4 regions of the Microbispora sitophila genome follow, and region 2 is predicted to be linked to each of the others. Evidence: riboswitches for the same ligand, from Rfam matches in the RefSeq annotation. Region 2 holds a riboswitch; each other region holds the start of a gene.

Region 1 (4,776 bases), on a different contig from region 2:
GGAGGTGGTGGCGAAGCGGAGCAAATATGAAGTCATGAGATCTGTCAAGAATTTCGCCTTCTCCTCGGGAGTCCCTCGCCGGTAACCGTCCATTCCCGCGGTTCTGACCAGGAAAGAAGCAGCGGCTGCCGTTGCCGCCGGGATGAAATTTTCATCGTCGGCGCCTCGGCTACTCCGGAGACGAGGCCGCCATTCGGCGCGGTGCCGTTTCCGTCATCCCATCGCCGAACGGCTGGGCGTTTGGCATCACCCGGTGGCGCCGATCGTCGGCATTTGTCGCCTGGAAAACACCTGGACGATTTTGGCGCGGGCGGTCGAACGAGGGGCGGTGTCGCGTCGTCAGCGGGCGAACTTCTCGATGGCGGCCGGGCTGACCGGAGTGAAGAAGTTGACGAGGTTCCCGTCGGGGTCGCGGAACAGGAGAGACCGGTTGCCCCAGGGCATCGTCGTGGGCTCGTTGACGAACTCCTCGACGAAGCCGACCAGGTTCTGATGCACGCCGTCCACGTCGTCGACGAGGAACTCGATGATCACGCTGCGGTTGCCGGCAGGCCGGGCGGCGCCGGGGGCGAAGAGCGGGACGGTGCGGGTGCTGCCGATCGCGAGGGTGGCGGAGGCGGTCCTGAGCTCGGCGAAGTCCTCGCTGGACCAACTGGCCCGCACTCCCGTGGCTCGCTCGTAGAAGTCGACGAGGCGCGCGACGTCGCCCGTGATGATGCGGATCGATACGAAGTCCATGGTGATCTCCCTGGTTCGTGGGGGTGTCCTCCCGCGGCACACTAGAGCGAATACCGGACAGAAACCGCCCAGTATTTTCACTAGATTGTTGTGACGTGGCTCGACCTACTCATCGCGTGCTCACACTGCTGGAGCTTCTGCAGTCGGGCGGCATCCGGACCATGGCCGAGCTCGCCGACCGGCTCGGCGTCGACGAGCGCACCGTGCGGCGATACGTGGACCACCTGATCGACCTCGACGTGCCCGTCGAGTCCGTGCGCGGCCGCTACGGCGGGTATCGGCTCGCCCCCGGATATCGCATGCCTCCGCTCATGCTGAGCGACGACGAAGCGCTCGCCGTGCTGCTCGGCCTGGTCGCCGGCCGCCGGTCAGGGTTGACGACGACGACGGGCACGGCGAGTGAGACGGCGGCGGCCAAGATCCGGCGGGTCCTGCCCGAGCGGCTCGCCCGCAGGCTCGGCACCGTGCTCGAATCCCTCGCCTTCACGGCTCCGCCCGGCGAGTTCGCCGCCCCGGAGACCGCGGTCCTGCTCTCCGTCGCCGATGCCGTGCGTCATCACCGGCCGATCTCGATCAGGTACACCGCCGCCGACGGCCGGCGCAGCGAACGCACGCTGCATCCGTACGGGCTCGTCGCCCATTCGGGCCGGTGGTACGTCACGGGTGCGGATCCCGAGATCGGCGAGGATCGGACCTTCCGGCTGGATCGCATCGCGGACGCGAGGACCCTGCCCGGTTCGTTCGAGCCGCCCGCCGGGCTCGATCCGGCGCAGCACGTCCTGTCGGGGTTCGCCAAGGCTCGGTATCGGCATGAAGTGGTCCTGCGAATGCAGGGAACGGTCGAGCAGATCCGCGCCCGGCTTCCCGCCGGCGTCGCGACCGTGGAGGAGTCCCCGTCCACGGAAGGCGCGGATCCCGAGACCGAGGGCTGGCTCCGCGTCGAGGTGCGGGCGGAGCGGCTCGACTGGTTGCCTCCGGTGCTCGCGTCGCTCGACCGGCCGTTCGTCATCGAGCGACCGGACGAGCTCCGCGGTCTCGTCGTCGCGCTCGCGGAGCGGCTCGCGGCCTCCGCCCGCAAGGTCCCGCCCCCGCCGGGCACAGGCTGAAGCGCAGCGCTTGCAGGAGAGTGGGGACGTCGACGCGCCTCAGTCGACGGAGCAGTTTGGGGTCGTTGCGCCTCATCGCGGATGGCGCGTAGTCCGATCGGCAGAGATGCCCTTGGCGGCGGCACGCCCAGGGACATCTCCGCCGAGGATGTATCCGCGGCCCCGGGGTCAGACGCCGGGGCGTACGGCGGTGAGGAAGCTGCTCCTCCAGTAGCCGTTGAGCTTGTCGACGCTGACCACCGCGCCGCTGTGGGGGGCGCTGATCACCTTTTTGTGCCCTATGTACATGCCCACGTGGCCGCCGCCACTGGTGAAGATGAGGTCGCCGGGCTTGAGATGCGCCAGGGAGACCTTCTTCTTGACGGCGCTGAGCATCGACCACGTCGTGCGCGGGAGCTTGACGCCGGCCTTGCGCCAGGCGAACTGGACGAGCCCGGAGCAGTCGAACGCCCGTGGGCCCGTGGCGCCCCATATGTACGGATCGCCGAGGTGCCTTTTCGCCACCTTGATGGCGTGCTCGGCCTTCTCCTGCTGGAGAGCGGACTTGGTGACCTTCGTGTTCGCGGAGTCATCCGCCGTGGACGCCGCGGGGGCCGCGCCGTTGTACGGGGTGGTCACCGTGGCGGGGGGCTCGGGTGGGATGACCGTCGAGGCCGTTGGCGGGGCTGCCACCGCCCCCGACGCGGCGGCCGCGGGGAGCGCGCTCAAGGCTCCTACGGAGGCGGTGAGTGCTGCGCTACTGATCGTGACGCAGGCGATGCGGAGCAGAGTGGTGGAGTTGGTAGACAGGGGATCTCTCCCTAGGGTCTTCCGCTTGTGCCTACCGGGTTAGCTGACGGATTCGGGCGGGGAAGTCGCCCTACGACGCTGACGCGCCGATTCACCCCAGACCTTCGTCGAAGGTCGATTGGTTCCCCGGCTCCGGGCCTCCTTGCTGCACGGATTCGGCATCACCGGCGCCCAGGGGGGCGGGAGGGCGTGGCGACGGTGACAGTGGATGGTCGATTTCGAACACCGGCCGGGTTCGTAACGGCGGCGTCACGTGGACCCCGTCGTAGGGCAAGGAAACTACCAACTTGCCCCATATTGTCGCAAAGGCCCCAAACGGGTAAGGATCGCGTAAAAAGGATCAAAAGCCCAAAACCGCAGGTCAAGGAGTGTCTGCACGGCGGGGAGTGTGATGCGCGTCACACGCGTCGAGCGCTTTGCGGGCCGTCAACGCACGCGCGTATAGCCAGCGAACGGCGCGCCGGAACGACCTGGCCGACGTCTCCTGTGAGTCGTACGTGCTGAGGTTGGGCAGGGAGGGGATGTCGGCCGCCTAGTCGGCGGGCAGGCCGTTGCGGCGGGCCAGAGTGCCCAGGGTGCTTCGCAGCGCCTCCGTCTCCTCGGGGCTGAGGCCGGCGGTCAGTTCCGTGTCGAGTTCGGCCGCCGCCGCGGCGCATGTGGCCAGCAGCTCCCGGCCCTCGCCGGTGAGCGCGAGTGTCTGCCTGCGGCGGTCCAGGGGATCGCGTTCACGTCGTACGGCGCCGAGCTCCTCCAGCCGGTCGGCGAGCGACACCACCAGGCTGGGTGCCACGTTCATGAGCTTGGCGATGTCGAGCTGAGAGGTCGCCGTTCCGGACTCCAGCAGCGCCAGCAACCCCACGTGTTTGGGCTTGAGGCCGTGGTCGGCCAGGCGTGCCGAGAACCGCTCGGTCATGACGGCCCCCAGCGTGCCGAGCCGGAAGGCCAGCGTGGAGGTCAGCTTGACATCGTTCATGCCCATAATGCTACCGTCTCAATATCATTCAAACTATGAACGATTAGGAGTCAGAACGGTGCTGAATCCCGCCTCCGTCCACGTCGTGTTCGCCGACCTCCAGGACGGCATCGTCGACGTCAGTGCCACCAATCCGGCCTCGTCCGTCCGCCGCGCGGCCAGGGTTCTGAACGGACTCGTCACAGCCCTCGGCATACCGTTCACCGTCTCTGCCGCACCTCGCCCGGGCGGCCCGGTGATGATCGAGGAGGTGCCGGACGGTGAGCCGTACGTGCGCACCGGACCGTCCTGCTGGGACGACGCCGTCTGGCGTGAGGCCGTCCTGGCCGCGGGCCGTCCCACCCTGGTGATCTGCGGGGTGACGACGGAGATCGTGGTGCTGCGCACCGCCCTCGACGCGCTCACGCACGGCCTCGGCGTACAGGTCCTGGTAGACGCCTGCGGAGGCGTCACCGCCCGCACCGAAGACGCCGCCCTGCGGCAGATCGAGGCCGCGGGCGGCGTGGTGACCTCCGTGGCGGGTTTCGCCGCCGACATGGTGCGCGACTTCACCACACCCACCGGTCGGCGGGTGATCACCGCCCTGCACGAACTGGTATGACTCGCCGACCCTGGCCGTCGATCGCCCCGGCTCGCGCAGCGCTGGTCTCCCTACGGCTTCACGAGGGCCGTGGTCACTACTTCGGCGGTTTCGGCAGGCCCGTACGGTCTCCCGGGACATTCCGTCCGAGCCGTACGACGACCGTGTCCGAGCCGGGATCGACCTGGACGACCTGACCGCCGAAACCCAGTGCCCAGTGCATGTCGTGAGGTGCGCCGTCGACCAGGCGCCGGCGCGGGGCGGCGGAACTCCGCTCTCGCGTGCTGGGCTTCAGCGGGTCGACGACGGGACCGCGGGCGTTCATCCACCACAGGTAGCCGTACGCGGCGTTCAGCTTCTGCGACGGCCGGCCGGTCGCCGCCTCGCCCAGACGTCCCCGGGGGCCGCGTCCTGGGCGAGACCGACGGCGAAGCCGGTGCGACCGGCGGCCCGTACGAGGCGGCGGTAGTCGGTGTCGACATCCCAGTGCCGGCCGGAGACGTTGGTCAGGATGTCCTTGATAGTGACGTCTGCGGAGGGGGTGCCCGCCCATTCGGGGACGTACTCAGACACCTTGTCGTCGATGGAAA
Region 2 (4,776 bases):
GCAGGTGGCCGACTCGGTGGCCTGCGACGCGGGGATCTCCGGCGGCACCACGCAGATCACCGGGTCGTTCACGCCCGAGGAGGCGCAGAACCTCGCGGTGCTGATCAAGGGCGGCTCGCTCCCGGTGCCGCTGGAGGTGGTCGAGCAGCGGACGGTCGGCCCGACCCTCGGCGCCGACGCCATCGCGGCGAGCGCCAAGGCCGGCGTCGTCGGGGTGATCCTGACCGCGGTGTTCATCGGCGTCGTCTACCGGCTGGTGGGCGTGCTGGCCGCGGTCGCGCTCGCCTGCTACGGCCTGATCTCGTACGCCGGGCTCGTGGCCATGGGAGCCACGCTCACGCTGCCCGGCCTGGCCGGGTTCGTCCTCGCGATCGGCATGGCGGTGGACGCCAACGTGCTGGTCTTCGAACGGGCCAGGGAGGAGTACGGCGAGGCGCCCCGCCGGGGCCTCAAGGCGGCCCTCGACCGGGGCTTCAAGAACGCCTGGAGCGCGATCGCCGACTCCAACATCACCACCCTGCTCGCCGCGGGGCTGCTGTTCTGGCTCGCCTCCGGGCCCGTGAAGGGCTTCGGCGTGACGCTGGCCATCGGCGTGCTCGCCTCGCTGATCTCGGCGATGCTGATCACCCGGGTGCTCGCCGCCGCCCTGATCGGCAGGATCGGCCCCCGGGCCTCCGGCATCGGCTCGATCGGCCGGGTCAGGACCTGGCTGACCCGGCGCGACCCCGACCTGATGCGCGGCAGGCGGCTGTGGCTCGGCGTCGCGGCCGGACTGCTCGTGCTCGCGGGAGCCGGACTGGTCACCCGCGGGCTGAACTACGGCGTCGAGTTCACCGGCGGCCGGATCGTCGAGTTCGGCACGAGCAGGCCCGTCGACGTCACGGCGGCGAGACAGGCGGTGGCGGACGCCGGGTTCCCCTCGGCCGTCGTGCAGCGATCGGACGACGCGATCTCGGTGCGCACCGGGCAGATCAGCGCCGACGACGTGGTCCGCATGGAGGAGGCGCTGGACCGGCGCGTGGGCGAGGTCACCAAGCAGCGTGACGAGCTCATCGGGCCGAGCCTCGGCGAGGAGTTGCGCCGCAACGCGCTCATCGCGCTCGCCGTCGCGCTCGCCGCGCAGCTCGTCTACCTGGCGTTCCGGTTCCGGTGGACGTTCGGCACGGCGGCCGTGGCGGCGCTGTTCGTGGACGCGGCCGTCGTCGTCGGAGCGTTCGCCTGGATGGGCAAGCCGATCGACGGGGTGTTCCTGGCCGCGATGCTCACGATCATCGGCTATTCGGTCAACGACAAGGTCGTGCTGTTCGACCGGGTGCGCGAGCTGTGGCCGGTGCGGCGCGGGGAACCGTTCGGCCGCGTGGTGAACAGCGCGATCCTGCAGACCGTGCCGCGCACGGTCAACACCGGGCTCGGGGCGCTGTTCATCCTGGCGGCGCTGGCGGTGTTCGGCGGCGACTCGCTGCGCGACTTCGCCGTCGCCCTGCTGATCGGCATCATCGTGGGGACGCTGTCGTCGTCGTTCGTTGCCGGGCCGGCGGCGATCGCGCTGGAAAGGCGCAACTCGCAGCCGCCGCCGGCTCCCGCCGCCCCGCGTGCCAGGCCCGTGCGGCGCGACGGCTCCGGCGCCGTGGTCTGACCGATCTGATCGGCCGGCCTGGTCTGATCGGCCGGCCTGGGCCCCGGGGCGGGACTGCCCGCCCCGGGGTCCGTACGGCTACGGACGGCCGAGCGCGCGCAACTGGAGGGGCGTCAGTGCGGAGACGTTCTGATCGATGGGCGAGTCGGTGTACTGGTGGATCGCCCAGGACTTCCAGTCGGCGGGCGGCGTGATGTCGCCCGGGGCCTTGCTGTAGTGGGCCACCCACAGCGGGTACTGGCCGAGGCCGTGGCCGTACTCGTTGGCGAAGTTCCAGCCGCTGTAGAACATCGGCTTGGTCCCGGTCTTGGCCGTCACGTACTCCAGCCAGGTCTTGGCCCACTGGTTGACGTGCTCGACGGACTCGCCGTCGGTGGTCTCCAGGTCGAGCACCAGGATGTCGCCGGGCTTGCTCGGCTGCGCGTTCACCACCTCGAGGAAGTGGTCGGCCTCGGCGATGGGGTCATTGGAGGGATGGCCGTAGTGGTAGACGCCGCGGACAATGCCCTTCTTCTCCAGCTCCCGCCAGTGGCGGGGGAAGGACGAGTCGGTCCACGAGGTCCCCTCGGTGGCCTTGATGAAGCCGAACTGCGCGCGGCTGTTCATCCAGTCGTGGTCGGCCTCGTAGCCGGAGACGTCCTGGCCGTACGTGTGCGGGTTCGCGTAGGCCGGGGCGGGCAGGACGACGGCCGCAGTGACGGTGGCCGTGGCGGCCGAGACCGCGAGGGTCGCCGCCGCGAGGGCGGAGCGCAGGCGCCGGCGGAAGGGCCGGCTCCCGAGGGAGAGCCGATGGCTGGACATGACGGGGTTGACTCCTTGCTTCCATGCCGCCTACCGGGTTAGCTGACGGGTTCGGGCAGGAAGTGCCCTACGGGCGCATCTGGGGGGCCTACGCGCCGATTCACCCCGAAGAGAGTGGGTCCCCGGCTCCACGTGACGCGGATTCGGCGGCCGCGCGATGATCGCGCGGTCCGGGCAACGACACGGCAAGGGGATAGGACGGCGGAATTCGCTCCGTACCCATGCCGTGTGCACTAAAGGTACACACACGACAAGAATGGTGTAAACAGGACAAAACATGTCTTTACCTGGCCCGATACCACCTCGGGCCGCCACCGCCAGGCAAGTAAGGGCTGCGATTACCAACGGTAAGTGTTCGTCGCGTCACAATCTGTGAAAGAGTCCGTCCTCGGAGGGATTCACTTGGGGGTCTGCGTCACTTCGGTAGGGCGGGTGGGGTGAGAGGCATCCCTCATCACGTCGCCTGTGTCATGGACGGGAACGGCCGGTGGGCCGCACAGCGGTCGCTGCCCCGCACCGCGGGGCATCGGGCGGCCGAGGCCGCTGTGATCGACGTCATCGAGGCGGCCCATACGGCCGGCGTCGAGTGGCTGAGCCTGTACGCCTTCTCCACGGAGAACTGGCGGCGGCCGGCCGCCGAGGTCGACGTCCTGCTCCGACTGGTGCGGCGCGCCATCCGGAAACACGCCCTGGCACTGCACACACGCGGGATCCGCTGCCGGTTCCTCGGGGTCACCGACTCGCGGATCCCGCCCGCGCTGGCCAGGGACATCGCCGACCTGATGGCGCTGACCCGCGACAACCGGCGGATGACGTTGACGGTGGCGTTCGATCACGGCGGTCGCCGCGACATCGTCGAGGCCGCCCGGTCGCTGATCCGCGACGGGGTGCCGCCCGAGCAGGTCACCGAGGAGAGTTTCGCCCGCCGTCTGCCCCACCCCGACATGCCGGAGGTGGACCTGGTCATCCGCACCTCCGGTGAACAGCGGATCTCCAACTTCATGCTCTGGCAGGTGGCCTACGCCGAATGGGTCTTTCCCCGGGTGCTGTGGCCCGACTTCCGGGCCGAGCACTTCTGGGAATGCCTGGAGGTCTACCGACGGCGCGACCGCCGGTTCGGCGGCGTACAGGCACCGGCTCCTACAGGAAAGGGATGTCGATGAGCGACGCAGCAGCAGCCGGAACCGACGCCGATCCGCTCGGCCCGGGATCGATGCTCCACCGGTTGACCCGGCAGACACGCTGGGGGCTGGTGGCGACCCGGGCCATCGTCCTGGAGGCGGCGCACCCGCAGATCGGCGCCGCGCTGATCACCAACTCGACCTTCGTCGCGCACCCGTGGCGACGGCTGCGCAACACGGTGCTCAGCTCACAGCGGATGGTCGACCCCGACGCGCGGGTCCGGCAGCGGGAAGCAGCCCGGCTCAACCGCCTGCACGCCCGCATCACCGGCACCGATGCCGAGGGCCGCCCGTTCAACGCCGCGGATTCCGAGGCGCGCGCCTGGGTGGTGGCGACGCTCTTCGAGTCCACGGTCACGATGTGCCGGCTGAGCGGCGAGTCCGTCGACGGCCCCACCTTGGACCGGCTGTACGCCGAGTTCCAGTCGTTCCTCGCCCTGATGGACCCCTACGGGGGCAAGCTTCCGCCCACAGTCCGGGAGTTCTGGCGCTACTACGCGTCCGTGGTGGAGGATCGGCTGGAGAACACCGAAGCGGTCCACGTCATCCTCGACCGCCTGTTCGCGCAGGTGCCCGCTCCCCCGCTGCTCCGCGACCGGCCGGCCGTGTGGGCGGCGGGCAGGGCGCTCGCCGGTCCCGCGGCCACCGCGATCATCGTGGCGTCGCTGCCCGAGTCGCTCCGCGCACGCCTGGGGCTCGCCGAGTTGCCGGGCACGCGCACGCTGATGCACGCCGCCTACCTGTCCACCCGGCTCGCGACCCGGGTGCTGCCGGAGGCGTGGACGCGGCTCGACACGGTCATGACCATGCTCGACCCGGCGTACGCCCCGCAGCGAAACGGCGACGCGCCGGCCGGACCGCCCGTGCTGGAAGGGCTCCGCCGTGGCGCGGCGAAGGCGGGGGCGCTCCTGCGCCTCCTCACGCCCGATCCGGAGACGGCGGCCGCGGGCGACTCGACGGTGCGCTCCGCCTCGCGATTCTTTTCCGAGGTCCTGGACCAGACCGGCGACGGCCACCTCGACTGGCCCGACCTCGCCGCGATGGCCCGGGAGATCGCCACCCGTCTCGACCTGGACGCCCAGGACGAGGACCGCTTGTTCTCCGCCTTCGCCGACTGGTGGCGCGAGCTGCAGAAAGAACTGGACACCGACGGCGACG
Region 3 (4,776 bases), on a different contig from region 2:
TCGCATCCCTTCCAGCGCGGGGCGTACACGACCACAGAGCCGGGCGGCCTGCGCGAGGCGAGGCCGTGCACGAACGCCTGGATGCCGCCCGGTCTGGGCGGGAAGTCGTTCGTGACGATCAGCGTCCGCTTCGTCATCCTCACCCCCGCTGCCGGCGTGGTCGCGCGGTCCGCCCGCGCGCCGCCCGGGAACGCATTGTCGCAGCCACGGCCGCCACCGTCGCGCTGTGCAAATCAGGCGCCCTGCGCAAATCAGGCGCCCTGTGGAGATCGGGCGCCCTGTCGTGATCAGGAACGGGCGAGCCGCTCACGCGCGTACGACCGCCATTCGCGGGTCAGGCCGTCGGCGGTCAGCCCGAGCACCTCCCGTAGGGCGGCGCCGATCTCCTCGCGCAGCGCGGCGCGGTAGAGGGCGACCAGCCTCCGCTCGCCGAACCTGGCGGCGATGTAGCGGCAGGCCAGCCACGCCTCCTCGTACGCCTGGGCGGGCCTGGCGGCGAAGTCGGCGGGCCCCGGCAGGGCGTTCAGCGCCGCCCTCCCGGCCGCCACGTCGGCGGCCAGCTCGGCGGCGACCGCACGGACCGGCAGCCCGCTGTCCAGGTAGCCCACGTAGTCGGCGAAGCCCTCCATGAGCCACATCGGCACGGCGCGGCCACCGGCGGTCGCCACGTGCGTCAGCTCGTGGGTCACGACGACCAGGCGGCCGGTCGCGGACAGGCGGGCGAACGCGGCCGGCTGCACGATCACGCGGCCGCCGGTGGCCACGGCCGCCAGGCCGTCCACCTTCGCCGGCGCGGCCAGCACGGCGGCCTGCTCCTCGGTGCGCGGCACGAGGACCACCGCGCCGCCGTACCCGCCCCAGATCCTCGTCACCGTACGGCCCGCGCGATCGGCCAGCGCGGCGATCTCGGCGACCAGCGGCCGGGGCGACCCGACGACGACGGCGCGCTCGCCGCGGGCGACGGAGGCGCCGGTCCACATGCTCGGTTGCTCCCGTACGGCGGCCCGGGCATCCAGCCGCAGGGCGAGCAGCGGGTCGGGCGGCGCCGCGGCGGCGGGCCCGGCGAGCAGCGCGGCCAGCGCGGCGGCCACGGCCGCGATCCGGCCGACCCCGTGGGGCGGAACTTCAGGCCGGCGCCGATCGGCCTCGGCGCGCACGCCGGGCACGCCCCCGGGCACGCCGCTCGTGGCAGTCACGCCGTGCATGCTAGCCAGCACGTGTCACGGCCCCGTCCACCTCGGCGAGGTGGACGGGGCCGTGAGGACGGCGCCGGTCGAGGGGGCTGGTGACCGGTGCCCGTCAGACGCCGGGGCGGACGGCACCCACGAAGGTGCTCCTCCGGTAGGCGTCCAGCTTGTCGATCCGGACCCGCGTGCCGCTGTGCGGAGCGTGGATCATCTTGCCGTGCCCGACGTACATGCCGACGTGGCCGCCGCCGCTGGTGAAGATCAGGTCACCGGGCTTGAAGTTCCCCCAGGACACCTTCTTCCTGACCGCGCTGCGGATGGACCACGTCGTGCGCGGCAGCCGTACGCCCGCCTTGCGCCAGGCGTACTGGACCAGGCCCGAGCAGTCGAACGCGCCCGGTCCCGTGGCTCCGTAGCGGTAGGGGTCGCCGATCTGCTTCTCGGCCACCTTCACCGCGCGCTGGGCCTTGGCCCGCTGGAGCGCGGCCCTGGTGACCTTCCGCTTGGCGGCGCGCTTCTTGGTCTGCTGCTTCTTCGCGGCGGCCTTGCGGGCGGCGCTGTTCGCGCTCTTCGCCGTGGCCGTCTTCGTGGCTGTGGCCGTCTTGACGACCGTGACCGTCACCGTGTCGGCCGCCGCCGGCTGTGCACCGGCGACCCCTACGGATGCCGTCAAAGCGGCACCACCAAGGGCAATTCGGGCAAGACGGGACAGGCTAGCGGGGGTGGTAGACAGGATCTCTCCTCGGGTCTTCCGCTCACGCCTACCGGGTTAGCTGACGGGTTCGGGCGGGGAAGTCGCCCTACGGCGCGCGATGCGCCGATTCACCCCGGACCTTCGCGTGAAGGTCGATGGTTCCCCGGCTCCGTGCCTCCTGACTGCACGGACTCGGCAGGCCACCGGCGCCGGGGGATCCCGCGAGGGGGAGGGTGATGGAGAGCGCCGGTGACGGTGGATGACTGCGCGACCGGCCGGCCGGACCGGGAGCGCGGCGGCGAGGCGTGCTCGCCGCGGCCCAGAAGCTACCGAGGACTCGCCGCGTTCGGCAAAGTCCTCCAGCCGGATAAAGATCGGATAACGAAGGCGGCGGAGAAGAAACCGCAGCTTACCCGCATCGCAAAGGGCTAAGTGTGACTCTGCTCACAATCTCGGCAACAACGGCTAAACCAGGTCACACAAGTCACAAAAGGCACAAAGATCACAGAGACGGCCTGGCCCTCAGGGACGGACGGCTCCGATCGCGTGATACTCGGCGAGTGTGACAATCTTCACAACATCGCCGGTCTGCGGCGCGTGCACGACCTTGCCGTCGCCGGCGTAGATGCCGACATGCCCGTATCCGGCGTGCCAGAGCAGGTCGCCCGGCTGGAGCTCGTCCAGCGAGACCCTGCGGCTCGCGCCCCAGGCCCACTGCTCGTAGCTGGTCCGCGGCAGCGTCACGCCCGCCGCCGCCCACGCGGCCTGCACGAGTCCGGAGCAGTCCCAGGCGTCCGGTCCTGTGCCCCCGTAGCGGTACGGCTTGCCGACCTGCTTGTAGGCGAACTGGAGGGCCGACAGCGCGTTGCCGGACGCCGGCCCGGTGTAGACGACGCCGGCGCTGTTGGGATTGCCGGGGTTGTACGTCCCGAGCGAGCGCAGCAGCTTCATCTGCTCCCTGACGAGCTTGTCGACCTTCTCCTTCTCGTCGGCGAGCTCGCTCTTGACGTCGGCGGCCTCCTTGTACACCACCTTGCTCTGGTCGCGGCGGTCCTTGAGGTCCTTGATGGCGCCCTCGTACTCCCTGAGCCGCCCGGCCCGCTCGGCCGACATGTGGTTGAGCGTGGCGAGGCCGCTGAGCATGGCGTCGGGGTTGGGGCTGTAGAAGACGCCGCCCCACGACCCCATCTCGCCGACCTGGTAGCTGCTGACGGCCATCGAGACCAGCCCGGAGCGGAGCGCCTCGACCCGGACGTTCTGCTTCTTGTAGTCGTCGTTGATCGCGAGGTACTTCTGCCTCGCCTTCTTCCACTTCTCGTTGGCCGCGTTGTAGCGGTCCACGAGCTTGTCGGCCTGCTCGTTGAGCTTGTTCAACTTCGCCTTGGCCTGCGCGACTGTGGGCTTCGGATCCGCCTGCGCGCCCGTCACCGGCGTCAGCAGGACCACGGCGGCCAGACTGGCGGCCACCGGCACACGCCCTCGCACTGAGGCCCCCTTTAGATCAACGAAACCTGCGGCGCGACTCTATCTAGGCGATCTTGAAGCTTCAACCTATTCGCAGGTATTCGCGGCAGTCATCACTCACGGTGACGACGCCGGGCCGGAGCGCGCGTACGGCGCTTCAGCCGCGGCCGAGACGGCGCAGCAGCAGGAGCGAGGGCACCGGCCGGGCGCCCATGCGGCGCACCGACTCGGCCACCTCCCGGTCGGAGGAGACCACCGCGATGGCCCGCCCCGGCGGCTCCGCGCGCACCAGCGTGCGGATGAGGTCGTCGGCGATCTCCCCGGGCGCGCTGAACATCACCCGCACCCCGCGCGGCGCGGACACCTGGACGGGCCCGTTCAGCTCGGCGCCGTCGAACACGCACGTCACCTCCGCCCGCGTCTGCACGGCGAGCCCGCCGAGCCCGGTCAGCAGCCGGGCCCGCTGGTCGGCGAGGGTCAGCGACGGATAACCGGTCTTGGTCACGTTGTAGCCGTCGACGATCAGGTGCAGATGGGGGATGGCCAGGAGCTGGTCGAGGAGCTGGGGGTCGTCGTTGGCCAGGGCCCGCGCGGGCACGGCCGTCACGCCCGGCTCGCCCGGCAGCACCGCGTTCACGTAGTCGGCCGGCCTGCTGATCGTCGTGGGCAGGCCGAGTTCCTTGCGCAGCCCGGCGGCGGCGTCCTGGAGCGCGTCCAGCAGTACCCGCACCCGGGCGTCCTCGATGCTGCGACCCTCGCGGGCGGCCCTGCGGCTCGCCTCCAGCTGGCGCTCGGCGTCCGCCAGGCGCTCCCTCAGCCGGCGCAGCTCGGTCTCGGCCGCGCCGTTGGCGCTCGCGACCCTGGCCCGCGCCTCGGCCGTCTCCGCCTCCAGCTCGGCCGCCCTGGCCTCGGCGGCCCTGACCCGCTCCCGGGCGTCGTGCAGCTTGCGCCGCAGGTCGGAGTTCTCCGCGCGGGCCGCCTTGAGCTGCTCGCGCACCCGGTCGATCTCCTCCTTGGCGGAGGCGCGCTGCGCCGCGAGCTGCTCACGCAGCCGCGTCTCCGCCTGCTCCCGCTGGGTGCCCGCGGCGGCGGCCTGCTCCAGGTCTGTCCGCGCCTGCTCGACCAGATCCGGCCAGCCGGGCGGGCGGGTCAGGTAGGCCGCAGCCGCGACCAGCACCGGCTCGGCCGCGGGGGGCACCGTGCCCTCGGCCAGGCTCGCCACGAGCTCGGGCCAGGCGGTCTCCACCGTCTCGGCCACCCGCTCGCGGAACTCCTTGTCGTTCTCCAGCTGGGCCGCGATCGGCGCGCTGCCCAGACGGGCGCGCTTGCGCGGGTCGAACTTGGCGATGTTGCGCAACGGCGGCGGCACGGCCGCGGCGGGCATCGAGCCCAGCACCTGCGCCGCGACCTCCACCACGTGTAAACGGACCT
Region 4 (4,776 bases), on a different contig from region 2:
CGAGCACCAGCGGCACGAGCCCGGCCGCGATGCCCGCCCGGCCGGTCAGCAGCGGCGCGATGTAGGAGTAGGCGGACAGCACCCCGCCGGTCGTGGTCGCGCAGGCGGCCAGCACCAGCCACAGGCGCCCCGAGCGCAGGGCCGCCGCCTCCGACCGCACCGACACCGCCCGGTGATCACCGTCGTCGTGCGGGACGGTGCGGGCGATCAGGACGGCGGCCGCCACCGCCAGGACCGCCAGCGCCCAGAACGGGCCCCGCCAGCCCATCAGTTGCCCGGCGAACGCGCCGATCGGCACCCCGACGACGTTGGCGAGCATGCCTCCGGCACCCACCAAACCCAGGGCTCGGGAGCTTGCCCCAGGGCCCGCGGCGCGGCCGGCGGCCACGTTGGCCACCGCCCAGAACGCGCCGGTCGCCAGCGCCGTCACAAACCGTGCCGCCAGCAGCAGTGCGAAAACTGGAGCCGACGGCGACGACGAGGTGCCCGGCCGCGAACACGCCCAAGGCGAGCATCAGCGTCAACCGCCTGGACAGCCGCAGCGTCAGCATCGCCATCGACGGCGCACCGATGATCATCCCGACCGCGAACACCGTGATCAGCAGTCCCGCCTGGGGCACGCTCACTCGCAGGTCGCCCGCGATCTCCGGCAGCAGGCCCGCGACCACGAACTCGGTCGTGAGCATCAAGAAGGTGCCCACCGCCAGCGCATAGACCACCAGCGGGAGCCGCGCGGGCACTCGCCCGCGCTCGCGGAACGGGCCGGCGGCCCGCTCGGCGACTTCTCCACACGTACTCCTATCCGTCTCCGTATCGGGGGTCGCGTTCAACGTGCTGATCCAGGAAACCCGCGTGGCCGCGCGCGAGGCAGAGCGCGTTTATAGGGGGGACAAGCTCAACCCCCTTACCCCTGCCACCTGCGGAAACCCTGCGGCTACCGTGGAGGGCATGGATCACCGACCCGACAACCGCGACCAGATCCGGGATTTCCTCGCCACCCGGCGCGCGAAGCTCACACCGGAGCAGGTCGGGCTGCCCACCAGCGGCCGGCGCCGGGTCCCCGGGCTGCGCCGCGAAGAAGTCGCGGTTCTGGCCGGAGTGAGCACCGAGTGGTACACCCGGCTGGAGAAGGGTCACATCAGCGGCGTGTCCGAAGACGTGCTCGACGCGGTCGCCCACCGGTTCTTCGTCGACTGGGACGCCGCCGCCGTCGCCACCGCCGCGCTGCTACGCGCCGAAGCCGGACGCGAGCCCCGTGACCGGGCCCTACGTGATCTCGTCGGAGAACTGTCCACGCTCAGCTCCGAGTTCCGCAGCCAGTGGGCCGCCCACGACGTCCGGATCCGCCACGACGGCACCAAGCGGCTATGGCACCCACAGGTCGGCGATCTGGAGCTGACCTACCAGTCCCTCGATCTGCCCGTGTCCAACCGAACGGTGTACGACCTCACCATCTACACCGCCGAGCCGGGCACCGCCGCCGAGGACCGGCTCAAACTCCTCGCCAGCCTGGCAGCCACCCAGCCCCAGGCAACACACCCCACCAGCCAGCCGCGCTGAGCGTTCTCGCCGGCGGCCTGCTGGCGAGCCGGCCGGGATCATCCGCCACGCCGCCTGACGGGAGCCGTCGCATCCGGCACCCGCCGATTCACGGACGGGCGTCGTCCCGCAGGCGGCGCTCCCGCCTGCCGCGGGCGAGTTCGGTGCCCAGGGCGTCCAGGCGCTGGTTCCAGAAGCTGCGGAAGTGGTCGAGCCAGGTGTCGACCTCGCGCAGCGGCGCGGGATCGACGGCGTACAGGCGCCGGGTGCCCTCGGCCCGGACCGTCGTGAATCCGCTCTCCCGCAGCACGCGCAGGTGCTGGGACACCCCGGGCTGGGAGATCCCGAACTCCTCCTGAACGATCGCGCCGATCTCTCCGGCGGAGCGCTCGCCCTCGGCGAGCAGTTCCAGGATCCGGCGGCGCACCGGGTCGCCGAGGACGTCGAACGCGTGCATGCCGCCAGGCTCGCAGCTCACGCTCTTGTAGGTCAATTTGCGGCAGCCGGGCGACTTTCGGCGGGTACGGCGAAGCGCGCCGGGATCACCGGCGCGCTTCTGGGGCCGTCGTCCCTCAGGAGGAGGCGGTGGTGGACGCGGAGGTGTCCGCGGGGTACATCGGGTAGCCGTACCCGGCCACCTGCCAGGTGGGACGGGTGCGGGCCTCGACGGCGCCGCCGTCGCCGGTGTTGCCCTCGATGGTCCGGATCGTGCCGTCGCCGTTGTCCTTGACGACGAAACCGACGTGCTGGACGTCGTCGATGTCCTTGCTGCCGTTCCAGTTGAAGAACACCACCGCGCCCGGCTTGGGCGTGCGGCCCCAGCGGCCGTGGTCGGCGAACCACTGGGCGTGCTTCACGGTGTAGGCGTCGGAGCCCATGACCGGCCCGATGCCGAGCTGCTGGCCCACCCAGGAGACGAACATGTCGCACCAGGGGGCGTTCAGGTAGCCGTCGATCGTGCCGCCGTCGCGGGCGAGGGTCTCGCGGGCACGGGGCGTGGACATGTACCAATGCTGGAACTTGGTTCCGCCGCCGTTGGCGTTCTCGCTGATCCCGATCTGGCTCCTGGCCAGGTTCAGCACGTCGGCCGCGCTGACCTTGGGCAGCGTGGAGGCGATCTCGGCCATGGACTTCGCGGCCGCCGGGCCCTTGCCGGTGGTGGGGTTGTCTGCTGCGTGCGCGGCCGGCGACGCGATCAGCACGGCAGAGGCGAGGGCCCCGCCCGCGAGGGCAGCGCGAACACAGGTGTTGAGGACGTGCATGGTGGGGCGTACTCCCTTACTTCCATGCCGCCTACCGGGTTAGCTGACGGGTTCGGGCTGGAAGTCGCCCTACGGCAGGTATGCCGATTCACCCCAGGAGAGGTGGGTCCCCGGCTCCGCGCGGACGCGGACTCGGCGGCCGGGCGGCAGGCCGGGATGGCCGGCCGCGTCGGTCTGAGGAGGGCTTCTTGACCATTGAGATGAGCAAGTGCGCCCTGAGCTGCCTAAAACGTAATAGACCAGGTCAAACCGGTCAAGTTAGAACAACCCAGATTTTACTGGCCAGTAGGCAGCAAACCCGGCATAGCGGGTATCCGAGCCGCACTTCGATCATCGGCGGCAGGAGAACCCCGGCTCACCTCGGCAGGCGTACGGTCACCACCAGGCCGCCCTCCGGCCGGGCGAGCGCCTCCACCCCGCCGCCGTGCGCCACGGCGATGGCCCGGACGATGGACAGGCCGAGCCCCGCCCCCCGGGCGGAGCGGACGCGGTCGCCGCCGAGCCGCCGGAACGGCTCGAACAGGTCGTCCACCTCGTACGGCGGGACCAGGGGCCCGGTGTTCTCCACCGTCACGCTCACCCCGGCCTCGTCCTCCCGCACCCGGACCCAGACCTCTCCGTCGCGCACGTTGTACTTGATCGCGTTCTCCAGCAGGTTGACCAGGCAGCGTTCGAGGAACAGCGGGTCGCCGTGCGCGACCGCCGGGCACAGGTCCTCGTGGACGACCACCTTCCTGCGGCGCGGCTGCAGGTCGATCTGCTCCATCGCCATACGGACGACCTGCCGCACGTCGACCGGCTTGCGGGCGGTCAGCTCCTGCTCCGACTGCGCCAGCATGAGCAGGCCCTCGATCAGCCGTTCATACCTCGCGTTGGTGCCGAGCAGCGCGCGGGCCAGCGCCTTGAGGTCCTCCGACGCCGCGGGCTCCTCCAGCGACACCTCCAGGACCGTACGGTTGACCGCCAGCGGGGTGCGCAGCTCGTGGGAGGCGTTGGCGATGAACCGGCGCTGGGCGTCGAACACCCGGTGCAGCCGGTCGAGCATCGCGTCGAAGGTGTCGGCGAGGCGCTTGACCTCGTCCTGCGGGCCGCGCAGCGCGATCCGCTCGTGCAGCGTGCTCTCCGACAGCCGCTGCGCGGTCTCGGTCACCCGGTCCAGCGGGCGCAGCGCGCGGTCGGCCACGAGGTAGCCCAGCACCACCGCGACGGCCCCGACGAGGACCATGACCACCACCGACGAGCGGAGCACGTCGCTCAGCACGTCGGCCGCCCCCTGCTCGACGTTGGTGCGCACCCGCTGCGCGAGCATGTCGCTGTCGGGCAGCCTGCCCCCGAATACGGCATCGGGGGCACCGGTCACCTTCGACGCCACCGCCACCACGAACCGCTGGTTGAGCGCCCGCGCGGTCAGCAGGTGGGTGAACCACAGCAGCACCGATCCCGCCAGGAAGAACAGCCCGCCGTACAGCAGGGTGAGCCGCATCCGCAGGCCGAGCCGGCTCCACAAGGACAGGACGCGGGTCACAGCCGATACCCCCGGCCCGGCACGTTCTCGATCACCGCCGGCTCGCCGAGCTTGCGGCGCAGCGAGGTGATCGTGACGCGCAGCACGCCCGTGCCGGTGTCGGCGTGCTCGTCCCACACGCTCGCCCGCAGCCGGGCCGAGGTCACCAGCCCTCCGCCGGCGCGCATGAGCTCGTGCAGCACGTCGAACTCCTTACGGCCCAGCGCCACCTCCCGCCCGTCCCGCATCACCGTACGGCGGGCCGGGTCGAGCCGGATCCCGGCCCGCTCGATCACCGGAGGCACCGCCCGGGGCGAGCGCCGGGCCAGCGCCCGGATCCGGGCCACCAGCTCGGCGAACGCGAACGGCTTGACCAGGTAGTCGTCGGCGCCCAGGGACAGGCCCCCGACCCGGTCCCGCACCCGCCCGGCCGCCGTCAGCATGAGGATGCGGCTGGCCCCACTGGCCGTG

Evidence for each region. A riboswitch is a leader RNA that binds a small molecule or an ion and turns the genes downstream of it on or off. The one in region 2 is predicted to bind cyclic di-AMP.
Region 1: it holds a riboswitch for cyclic di-AMP, as region 2 does, so the genes downstream of both, IL992_RS24920 (C40 family peptidase) here and IL992_RS21715 (glycoside hydrolase family 25 protein) in region 2, are expected to answer to the same signal.
Region 3: it holds a riboswitch for cyclic di-AMP, as region 2 does, so the genes downstream of both, IL992_RS08495 (C40 family peptidase) here and IL992_RS21715 (glycoside hydrolase family 25 protein) in region 2, are expected to answer to the same signal.
Region 4: it holds a riboswitch for cyclic di-AMP, as region 2 does, so the genes downstream of both, IL992_RS26430 (CHAP domain-containing protein) here and IL992_RS21715 (glycoside hydrolase family 25 protein) in region 2, are expected to answer to the same signal.

The regions. Positions count from the first base shown of each region.
Region 1 is NZ_JADBGC010000013.1:270,223-274,998, reverse strand. It holds gene IL992_RS24930 (VOC family protein) at 340-738, opposite strand; gene IL992_RS24925 (helix-turn-helix transcriptional regulator) at 855-1,844, shown strand; gene IL992_RS24920 (C40 family peptidase) at 2,013-2,552, opposite strand; cyclic di-AMP (ydaO/yuaA leader) riboswitch at 2,647-2,804, opposite strand; gene IL992_RS24915 (MarR family winged helix-turn-helix transcriptional regulator) at 3,166-3,606, opposite strand; gene IL992_RS24910 (isochorismatase family protein) at 3,665-4,207, shown strand; gene IL992_RS24905 (hypothetical protein) at 4,284-4,511, opposite strand; gene IL992_RS24900 (serine hydrolase) at 4,538-4,776, opposite strand, start outside.
Region 2 is NZ_JADBGC010000011.1:186,951-191,726, forward strand. It holds gene secD (protein translocase subunit SecD) at 1-1,636, shown strand, start outside; gene IL992_RS21715 (glycoside hydrolase family 25 protein) at 1,715-2,437, opposite strand; cyclic di-AMP (ydaO/yuaA leader) riboswitch at 2,450-2,596, opposite strand; gene uppS (polyprenyl diphosphate synthase) at 2,875-3,600, shown strand; gene IL992_RS21725 (oxygenase MpaB family protein) at 3,597-4,776, shown strand, end outside.
Region 3 is NZ_JADBGC010000004.1:93,419-98,194, reverse strand. It holds gene IL992_RS08505 (glycosyltransferase family 4 protein) at 1-137, opposite strand, end outside; gene IL992_RS08500 (gluzincin family metallopeptidase) at 288-1,196, opposite strand; gene IL992_RS08495 (C40 family peptidase) at 1,300-1,860, opposite strand; cyclic di-AMP (ydaO/yuaA leader) riboswitch at 1,935-2,089, opposite strand; gene IL992_RS08490 (C40 family peptidase) at 2,404-3,366, opposite strand; gene IL992_RS08485 (NYN domain-containing protein) at 3,503-4,776, opposite strand, start outside.
Region 4 is NZ_JADBGC010000015.1:33,113-37,888, forward strand. It holds partial or broken gene IL992_RS26415 (MFS transporter) at 1-686, opposite strand, end outside; gene IL992_RS26420 (helix-turn-helix domain-containing protein) at 949-1,560, shown strand; gene IL992_RS26425 (ArsR/SmtB family transcription factor) at 1,649-1,996, opposite strand; gene IL992_RS26430 (CHAP domain-containing protein) at 2,112-2,801, opposite strand; cyclic di-AMP (ydaO/yuaA leader) riboswitch at 2,816-2,949, opposite strand; gene IL992_RS26435 (sensor histidine kinase) at 3,157-4,326, opposite strand; gene IL992_RS26440 (response regulator transcription factor) at 4,323-4,776, opposite strand, start outside.